One region of the Novosphingobium sp. TK71 genome, then DNA from elsewhere that is predicted to be linked to it. Evidence: predicted binding sites of a transcription regulator. Region 1 holds the regulator's gene; each other region holds the start of a gene.
What was found. The regulator LexA, encoded in region 1, represses DNA repair genes until DNA is damaged. The targets are predictions, from matches to a motif close to GTTCCNCNCTTGTTCT.
Positions count from the first base shown of each region.

Region 2: the regulator LexA is predicted to act here: its motif matches at 1,348-1,363, upstream of ACXJ16_RS13335 (MmcB family DNA repair protein).
Region 3: the regulator LexA is predicted to act here: its motif matches at 925-940, upstream of uvrA (excinuclease ABC subunit UvrA).
Region 4: the regulator LexA is predicted to act here: its motif matches at 880-895, upstream of ACXJ16_RS22315 (ImuA family protein).

Region 1 covers NZ_CM143962.1:1,004,790-1,006,987, reverse strand. Annotated here, with positions in the region: gene ACXJ16_RS04580 (molybdopterin molybdotransferase MoeA) at 1-821, shown strand, start outside; gene lexA (transcriptional repressor LexA) at 919-1,614, shown strand; gene ACXJ16_RS04570 (ComEC/Rec2 family competence protein) at 1,670-2,198, opposite strand, start outside.
Region 2 covers NZ_CM143962.1:2,834,876-2,837,073, forward strand. Annotated here, with positions in the region: gene ACXJ16_RS13330 (LytR/AlgR family response regulator transcription factor) at 1-779, shown strand, start outside; gene ACXJ16_RS13335 (MmcB family DNA repair protein) at 835-1,335, opposite strand; tRNA gene ACXJ16_RS13340 (tRNA-Arg) at 1,494-1,570, shown strand; gene ACXJ16_RS13345 (error-prone DNA polymerase) at 1,588-2,198, opposite strand, start outside.
Region 3 covers NZ_CM143962.1:276,376-278,573, reverse strand. Annotated here, with positions in the region: gene uvrA (excinuclease ABC subunit UvrA) at 1-913, opposite strand, end outside; gene ACXJ16_RS01170 (UrcA family protein) at 1,403-1,804, shown strand; gene ACXJ16_RS01165 (hypothetical protein) at 2,006-2,198, shown strand, end outside.
Region 4 covers NZ_JBSZKA010000001.1:1,439,027-1,441,224, reverse strand. Annotated here, with positions in the region: gene ACXJ16_RS22320 (SOS response-associated peptidase) at 1-632, opposite strand, end outside; gene ACXJ16_RS22315 (ImuA family protein) at 931-1,692, shown strand; gene ACXJ16_RS22310 (Y-family DNA polymerase) at 1,607-2,198, shown strand, end outside.

The DNA.
Region 1 (2,198 bases):
TCCGGCGCTGCGGCATGGACTTTGTGGAAGGCCGCGAACTTCTCGCCGCCGGTACTTTGATCGGCCCGGCGCAAGCCGCGCTCGGCATTGCCGCCGGCCATCGCCACCTGCCCGTCCGACGGATTCCGCGGGTAACCGTCATAGATAGCGGCGACGAACTCTCGACCGACCCTGAGTTCTGCGCCAACCATCAGGTTCCTGCCAGCAACGGCGTCATGCTGGTTGCCATGGCCCGCTCTCTTCCGGTGGATGCGAACCGGATAGGCCCCGTGGCCGACAAGCTCGATGACCTCATCGCCGCCTTCGAACAGGCGAGCGATTCTGACGTCATCGTGACCAGCGGGGGTGCCTCGGTCGGCGATCACGATCTTGTCCGCCCGGCCCTCGAAGCATGGGGCGCACAGCTGGACTTCTGGCGCGTGGCCATCAAGCCGGGCAAGCCCCTGCTCGTGGCGACCCGCCAGCGCGCTACCGGGCCGCAAATTATCATCGGATTACCGGGGAATCCGGTATCCAGCCTTGTGACAGCCTATCAGTTTCTCCTGCCTGTCCTGCGGGCCCTGTTGGGGGCTTCACGGCCAATCCCACAGCCGGTTGCAACCCGGCTTTCGGCCCCCCTGCCCGCTGCGGGCAACCGCCGGGAGTTTTTGCGCGGTTACTGGAACGGCGAGACGGTCTGCGCGAACCCGCTTCAGGACAGCGGCGCTCTGGCATCGCTCGCGGCAAGCAATGTACTGATCGATCGCCCCATTGGCGCGCCGGCCGCGAATGCAGGAGATGTTGTTGAAGTGTTCTTGCTCCAAAATGGCGGTATTGCTTGACGATACCGGATTCGTTGCATAATTGTTCCCTCATTGTTCGCAGGCAAATCGCCGGACGAGACAGGGCCATGGGCCGCAGAACGAAGAGGCAACGCAGATGTTGACGCGCAAGCAGCACGAATTGCTCCGGTTCATTCAGGTCCGGCTTGAGGAAAGCGGCATCTCGCCCAGCTTCGAGGAAATGAAGGAAGCGCTGGACCTCAAGTCCAAGTCCGGCGTTCACCGCCTGATTTCCGCCTTGGAGGAACGGGGTTTCATTCGCCGCCTCCCCAATCGCGCTCGCGCTCTCGAAGTCCTGCGCCAGCCTGAGGATGCAACGTCCAAACCTGCAAGATCGACTCCGGCGGCGAACAGCAACGATACTGCAGCGCCTGTCCGCGCACCCCAGATCGCACCTGCCCCCGCGAACGATGTCATCGAAATCCCACTCCACGGCCGCATCGCCGCCGGCGTGCCGATCGAGGCCTTCGAAGGACAGTCCATGCTCCCGGTTCCCGCAGCGCTGCTTGGTTCGGGCGAACACTATGCGCTCGAGGTTTCGGGTGATTCGATGATAGACGCGGGCATCCTCGACGGCGATTTCGCCTTGGTGAAGCGCACCAATACCGCTCGCGACGGTGAAATTGTCGTCGCTCTCGTGCGAGGGGCTGAAGCCACGCTCAAGTATCTGCGCCGCGAAGCCGGAATGGTGCGCCTTGACCCTGCCAATGCCGCTTACGAACCGCAGATTTATGGGCCTGACGAAGTCGAGGTTCAGGGCAAACTGGCCGGACTGCTACGCCGCTATCACTGATGCGGCTCAAGCGTGAGACGATGTCCGGTTGTTCCGCCGTCTCGCCGCCGCGTTATTACCGGGCCTTGGCGATGACGCCATAAGAAAGCGGCGGCGAACGCCACCACCCATGATCACCTTGCGCATCTGCCACTGAATGTACCGTGCGGCGCTTCAGGTCGATCGCCACGCCGCCCGTCTTGCTCAGCATGTTGCGATCCGCCTTCAGCCAGATTGGCTGACAACTTCGCGGCAGACGTCGGCCCGCAATTACGAGATAGGCGCGCTGGCAGGCCCGAGCCAAAGTGTCTTCCGGCACGATATCCCGGCCCCTGGCGATCAGTATGTGGCGCGCCTTCCCGCCACGTTCCAGCATCAACGCACAGAAATCCGGGTTGCATCGCACGCCCGGCCAGTCTGCAATCAAGACGGGTTTTGACTGAACTCCCGCTACTTCCATCAGATTGTCCAAAACGTAATCGCTCGAGCTGTCGCGCAGCATGACAAGGCGCCTCCCCGGACCGTCAATCAAAGCAACTTGGCGGCCATCTCCCGAAACGACGATGTCCGGCGGGGTCAGCAGGAGCAGGCCGATAAAGCCGCTG
Region 2 (2,198 bases), 1.6 Mb from region 1:
TCGTCGACGACGAGAAACTCGCCATCCAGGGCCTTCAGCTTCGTCTGGAGAAGTATCCTGATGTCGAGATCATCGACACCTGCTCGAACGGCCGCGAGGCCATCCGCAAGATCAAGACCGAAAAGCCCGACCTCGTCTTCCTCGACATCCAGATGCCCGGTTTCGACGGGTTCTCGGTGGTGAAGGGGGTCATGGAGATCGAACCGCCGCTGTTCGTCTTCGTCACCGCCTATCAGGAACATGCCGTCCGCGCCTTCGAGGCGAACGCGGTGAACTACCTGATGAAGCCGGTGGACGAGACCAAGCTCGACGATACCCTCGCCCGCGTGCGCCAGCGCCTTGCCGAGAAGCGTTCGTCGGACGAGGCGGAAAAGCTCAAGACGGTGCTGGCCGAAGTGGCGCCCGATGCGATCGATCACATCCCCGAGGAAGCCGATCCCAACGCGGACCGCTACGAGAAGCTCATCAACATCAAGGATCGCGGCCAGATCTTCCGCATCGATGTCGATTCGATCGAGCATATCGAAGCGGCCGGCGATTACATGTGCATCCGCACTGCCGACAATTCGCTGATCCTGCGCGAAACGATGAAGGATCTCGAACGCCGCCTGGACCCGCGCGTGTTCCAGCGCGTTCACCGCTCGACCATCGTCAACCTCAACCAGGTTCGCCAGGTCAAGCCGCACACCAACGGCGAATGCTTCCTCGTGCTCGATTCGGGCGCGCAGGTGAAAGTCAGCCGTTCCTACCGCGACGTCATCGCGCGCTTCGTTCACTGAGCCGGTAGCGCCGCTTTCGAATTCGGGAAATGCGGGGCCGTGAGGCCCTGCATTTTCACGCCGTCTCGTTCCCCCATTTGAGCGTCTGCGGATCACCGAGCGTGACGAGTCGCCGGAGCGATGCGCGCGCGAGCCTCTCCGTCTCCACCTTGCGACGGGCGGCGGCAAGCTGGCGCAGCGGGGCAGGGCGCAGGATTTCCGCGTCATAACCGTCGGCCACGATCACGCCGCATTGCTCCGGCAGAAAAGCCTCGGTTTCCAGCGGCGCACGGTCGATCGAGGGCGGCAGGCCCCAGTAGAAACGGTCGCAATAGTCGAGATAGTCGGTCCACTTCCCGTCGCCGAGCAGGTCGGCGCGGGATACCTTTATCTCGACGATGATGACATGGCCCTTGGCGTCGATCCCCATGAGATCCGCCCGGCGCCCGCAGCGCAGCGGCATTTCCGACAGGCACCAGATATCGTTGCGGGCGAAAAGTCGCCCGATTCCGCGTGCGACGTCGTTGGCAACGAACGAAGTCAGCGGCGGTGCGAGGGGGGAATCAGCGTCGGCCATGCCTTCATCATAAGAACATAGAGGGAACTTTCAAGCGATCCCTGCGGGTATGCGCGGGGCGGAGGGATATCCGTCCCCATGTTTTCCCAAGCCCATGACGATATGGATTGATTTGGCGCTGGTAGTCCTCCGCAGGCTCTGCTAGTCGCCCCAGCACTGCACCCGTAGCTCAGCTGGATAGAGCGCTGCCCTCCGAAGGCAGAGGCCACAGGTTCGAATCCTGTCGGGTGCACCATTTCCTCCATCGACGGTTCAGTGAAAGTCGCGTGATCGCGGCAGGATTCGCACATTGCGCGGATGCTGCGGGCGCACCACCTCATCGGCGCGCGAGAGTGGCGGGTCGGTTTCGTGAACTTCCGACAGCCGGGCCAGTTCCGCGGAGCGATCGTGGATGCGCTGGGCCATGAGGTGGACGACGCCTTCGGGGCTGACCTGGACGATACCCTCCACTACCATGAGCCGCGCGGCCATGACTTCGCGGCGATAGGTTTCGAACAGCCGGGCCCAGATCACCACGTTGGCGATCCCTTCTTCATCCTCCAGCGTGACGAAGATCGCATTGCCCTCTCCAGGACGCTGACGAACCAGCACGACTCCGGCGACTTTGACGTGCTTGCCCTTCTTCTGTGCCAGTTCAGTGCATCTCAGTACGCCTTCTGCCGCGAAGAACGGGCGCAGGAAGCTCATCGGATGGGCCTTCAGCGAGAGGCGCGTCGTCTGGTAGTCGGCCGCGACCTGTTCGGAAAGCGGCATGGCGGGCAGGGCCGCAGGCGGCTCCTCACCCAGTTCGCGGGCGCGGGCGGCGGCGAAAAGCGGCAACTCTCCGGTAGGTGTGCGGCGCGCTTCCCACAGGCCTTCACGCC
Region 3 (2,198 bases), 730 kb from region 1:
ACCCGTCGCAGGCCGGGCAGGCGCCTTGCGGGGCGTTGAACGAGAACAGGCGCGGCTCGATCTCCTCGATGGTGAAGCCGCTGACCGGGCAGGCGAACTTTTCCGAGAAGACGATGCGGTTCGGCGGCAGGCCGGTTCCCTTGAGGGTCTTCTTCGCACCCTTCCCCTCTTCCTCACGGCCGGGAACGACGCCGTCGGCGAGGTCGATATAGGCCAGCCCTTCGGCCAGCTTCAGCGCCTGTTCGAAGCTGTCTGCAAGGCGGGTCTGGATGCCGTCCTTCACCGCGATACGGTCCACCACGACCTCGATGTCGTGCTTGTACTTCTTGTCGAGCGCGGGGGCGTCCTCGATGGCATAGAGTTCGCCGTCGATGCGGACGCGGGTGTAGCCCGCCTTCTGCCACTCGGCCAGTTCCTTGCGGTATTCGCCCTTGCGGCCGCGGACCACCGGCGCCAGCAGATAAGCGCGGGTGCCTTCGGGCAGTTCCATCACCCGATCGACCATGTTGGACACGGTCTGCGCCTCGATCGGCAGGCCCGTGGCCGGCGAATAGGGAATGCCCACGCGCGCCCAGAGCAGGCGCATGTAGTCCCAGATCTCCGTCACCGTCGCCACCGTGGAGCGCGGGTTGCGGCTGGTGGTCTTCTGCTCGATCGAGATCGCGGGGCTGAGGCCGTCGATATGCTCGACGTCCGGCTTCTGCATCATCTCCAGGAACTGGCGCGCATAGGCCGAGAGACTCTCGACATAGCGGCGCTGCCCTTCGGCATAGATCGTGTCGAACGCGAGGCTCGATTTCCCCGAGCCCGACAGCCCGGTGATGACGATCAGCTTCTCGCGCGGAAGCTCGATGTCGAAGCCCTTGAGGTTATGCTCGCGCGCACCGCGCACCGTGATGTGGGAGAGACTCATGGAGGTGACGTGTTCCAGATTTGTTCGCAAAGCGCAAGCAGCCGCGCCGCTCTCCGATCGCCTCGCCGAAATGCCAGGCCGCGATGTGGGGACGCCCTGCGCGATTGCAACGCCGGGCGCGGCAGGGCCTGTCATGTCGCCCGTCGATCCGCAAATGCCGTTCGACGACAGAGACCGCGTTATGACTTGAAAGCGACATGGTTCTGCGCAATAGCAGGATCGCCCGATAAAAGTACCGACTCACCTTTTGCGATATGGCAATTTACTCATACAAGTAAATTTACGCGCATATCTTGAACGCCGGGGTGATAATCGCGGGGCCTTTTAAAGTATAGACATATTTATACTTAGGTCGACACCCTCCCCACAGCCTGTGGCTGTTTGGGAACGACTTTCCACATCCATTGAGGTCGCCAGCAGTTCGCTGCCCCGTAGATCCGCGAAGGTCTGCGTGCGGGGGCTGCACTCTCGAGCAACAGGAGAATGCAGATGACCAGGATTCACACGAAAATCGTCACCACCGCCATGTTCGCCATGGCCTCGTTCGCGCTTGTCACCCCCGTCCTTGCGGACGTGGTGGTCAAGGAAGTCCGCAACTCGAACCTGCCAACCCGCGAGGTCCGCTACGGGGACCTCGATCTCACCACCGCCAGCGGTCAGGATTCGCTGACGCGGCGCCTCACCGTCGCGGTACGCCAGGTGTGCGGCGGCGCGGACATGCGCGACCTGCCGGCATATTCCGACATGATGCGGTGCCGCGACGATTCCTCGGAAAGGGCCTTCACACAGCGTGATGCCCTGTTCGCCGAACGGATCGCCGCGCGCGGCCAGCCCGACCGGATCGCGACCAATACCCGCGCGATTTCGATCGTTGCCGTAAGGAGCCATTGAGCCGTCCAGGGATCGGGATTCCGCCGGCCGGAGAAATCCGGCCGGCGGCTTCTTGCCCGCAAATTCGCCCACGCCGCCTAACGGCGCGGCTCACGCCTGAACCGCTCCGTCGCGCCGGGCAACGGCTCGTCGCATAGCCGTTTGCATCCGCCCCATCGCCCCGCCAGAGCGCGGGAAAGCCAGCGAGGGATGGAGATTACGATGAGGGGAGCGCGCGCTCTGATTGCGTTCGGCACACTCGTGCTGGCGGCGGGACCGGCTCTGGCCGACGACCCTCACGACCGGATGAGCGCTGAGGATATCGCCCGCGATCGCGCGATCATTCGCAAGCTCAACAATGACCAGTTGCAGTACGTCCGCAAGCGCGACGCGCAATATGCTGCCGGATGGAAGG
Region 4 (2,198 bases), on a different replicon from region 1:
GGTGAGGGTGCCGGCGGCTTGTCCATTTGGGACTTGTCGGACCATGGCTCGTCGGATGGCTCGCGCAGTAATTCCCGCTCCCATGGATTGCAGAGCCCGTGAGCGGCGGTTGGCGAGCCGTCGGTCCAGGTCTTCCAGTTTTCGCGGCGCAGGATCACTGGCATGCGGTCGTTGAGATCCAGCATGGCTTCATGCGCGGGAACCGTCATCATCGAGAAAACGTGCCCCCATTCGTCGCTACGACGCCAGATGCCTGCGACTGCGAAAATCTCCTCGCCGGGTAGCGAGAACCAGGTCCGGGTCATCTTTCCTTTTTTACCTTCCGGTTCGGCCCAGGCGTTTAGTGGAACGAGGCAGCGACGCCGCGCAAAGCTCCCGCGCCAGAATCTCGATCCAATCTTGTCCGCACGCGCATTGTAGATGGGGTGAGGCTTCAGCATCTCGCCGGTCACTTTGCTTGGATCGGTACGCGGGAAGCCCCAGGCCATCGCCCGGGCTTGGCTTTGCGAAATAACCAGGCCGGGGTCTGTCGGTGCCACCACCTCGAGATAATTGGCCCCGCTCGACGGCTCGGTGTCGAAAAGCGCGGCGATGGCGCTAGCAGGTGTCGTCAGGCGATAGAGGTTGCAGATGGGAGCATCCTTTCAAAACCATTCTACGCCCGCAGGCAGGTTCAACAAAGAGTGAGCAACACTTCTGAGGGCGGGCGCACGCCGATTCGCTCACTCGTTAGCCGCCACTGCCTGACGCTCTGTCCGAAACGTAAAGCAGTGGGGATCGGCGGCTCAAATTTTCGCAGCCTTATTGTCTGAATTCCGGGCCCTTTCCCTGCCCGCGCGTTGCGATGTTCGAGGCGCGGCGTTGACTCTTAGACGGAATAGAACAAAATAAGAACGAAAATTCCATCGCAGAGCCACAAGGAGGCCCTTCATGACGGAGCGAGGGTCGCCATCTCGCATTGATACCCTGCGCGCCCGGATCGCCGAGATCGAGGGCGGCGACAGGCGCGCGCGCGAGGTATTGCCCTTCGGGCTTGAAGCGCTCGATGCCAAGCTACCCGGCGGAGGGCTTGCGCTGGGTTCACTCCATGAAGTGGCCGGCGGCGCCCAGGGCGTGACCGACGGCGCAGCCGCAGCGCTGTTTGCCGCAGGCATCATGGCACGCGCCGAAGGCAAGATCCTCTGGTGCATGACCAAGGCCGATCTCTTCGCGCCGGCCATCGCCCTGGCCGGGCTCGATCCCGACCGTGTCATCTATCTCGAAGCACAGGACGAGACCTCGCTGCTCGCCTGCTTTGAAGAGGGGTTACGCCATGGCGGGCTTGGCGGTGTGGTTGCCGAGGTGGCGCGTCTTTCGATGCCGGTCTCTCGCCGCCTGCTCCTGGCTGCGGAGCAAAGCGGTTCGATCGGGATTGCGCTGCGCCGTTGGCGCAAGCGCGAGGATGCTGCTGATTTCGGGCAGCCGACGGCGGCCGCGACGCGCTGGCGGGTGACAGCGGTTCCGTCGGAAATCTTGCCGGTCCCCGGCGTCGGGCGGCCGCGCTGGTTCGTCGAGCTCATTCGGTGCCGGGCTGGTGAAAGCGCCGATTTTCTTCTGGAATCCTGCGATGCGACAGGTCGTCTCGCTCTTCCTGCCGACCTGGCCGATCGACCGGCTGCGGCGCAGGCTTGGGCGGCAAGCACCGCCGCCTGACGCGCCGCTGGTCCTGGCGGGCATGGAAGGGCGTCGCCGCGTGCTGACTTCGGTGAGCGCGCCTGCGCGCGCTCTCTGCCTGTACGTGGGCATGGCGGTGACCCAGGCGCAGGCGCTGGTGCCCGATCTGCTGATCATGGACGCCGACCGCGACGCAGACGATGAGGCGCTGGAGCGCCTCGCGGTCTGGTCGCTGCGCAAATACTCGCCGCTCATTGCGCTCGATCCGCCCGATGGCTTGATGCTCGACGTGACCGGGGCAACCCACAGTCACGGAGGAGCCAGGGGGCTGCTTGCCGACATGCTGCGCCGGCTCGTCGAAGTCGAGACCGCCGCGCGCGCCGTCTGCGCGCCGACCTACGGGGCTGCCCATGCGCTTGCCCGCTTTGGCGGCGAGATCTTGCGCCCCGAAGGACTTGCTGTCGTCGATCCGGCAGACTTTGTCGAAGCGGTTGCGCGGCTGCCGCTTGCGGCACTTCGCCTGGAGGCCAAGGCGATCGAAAGCC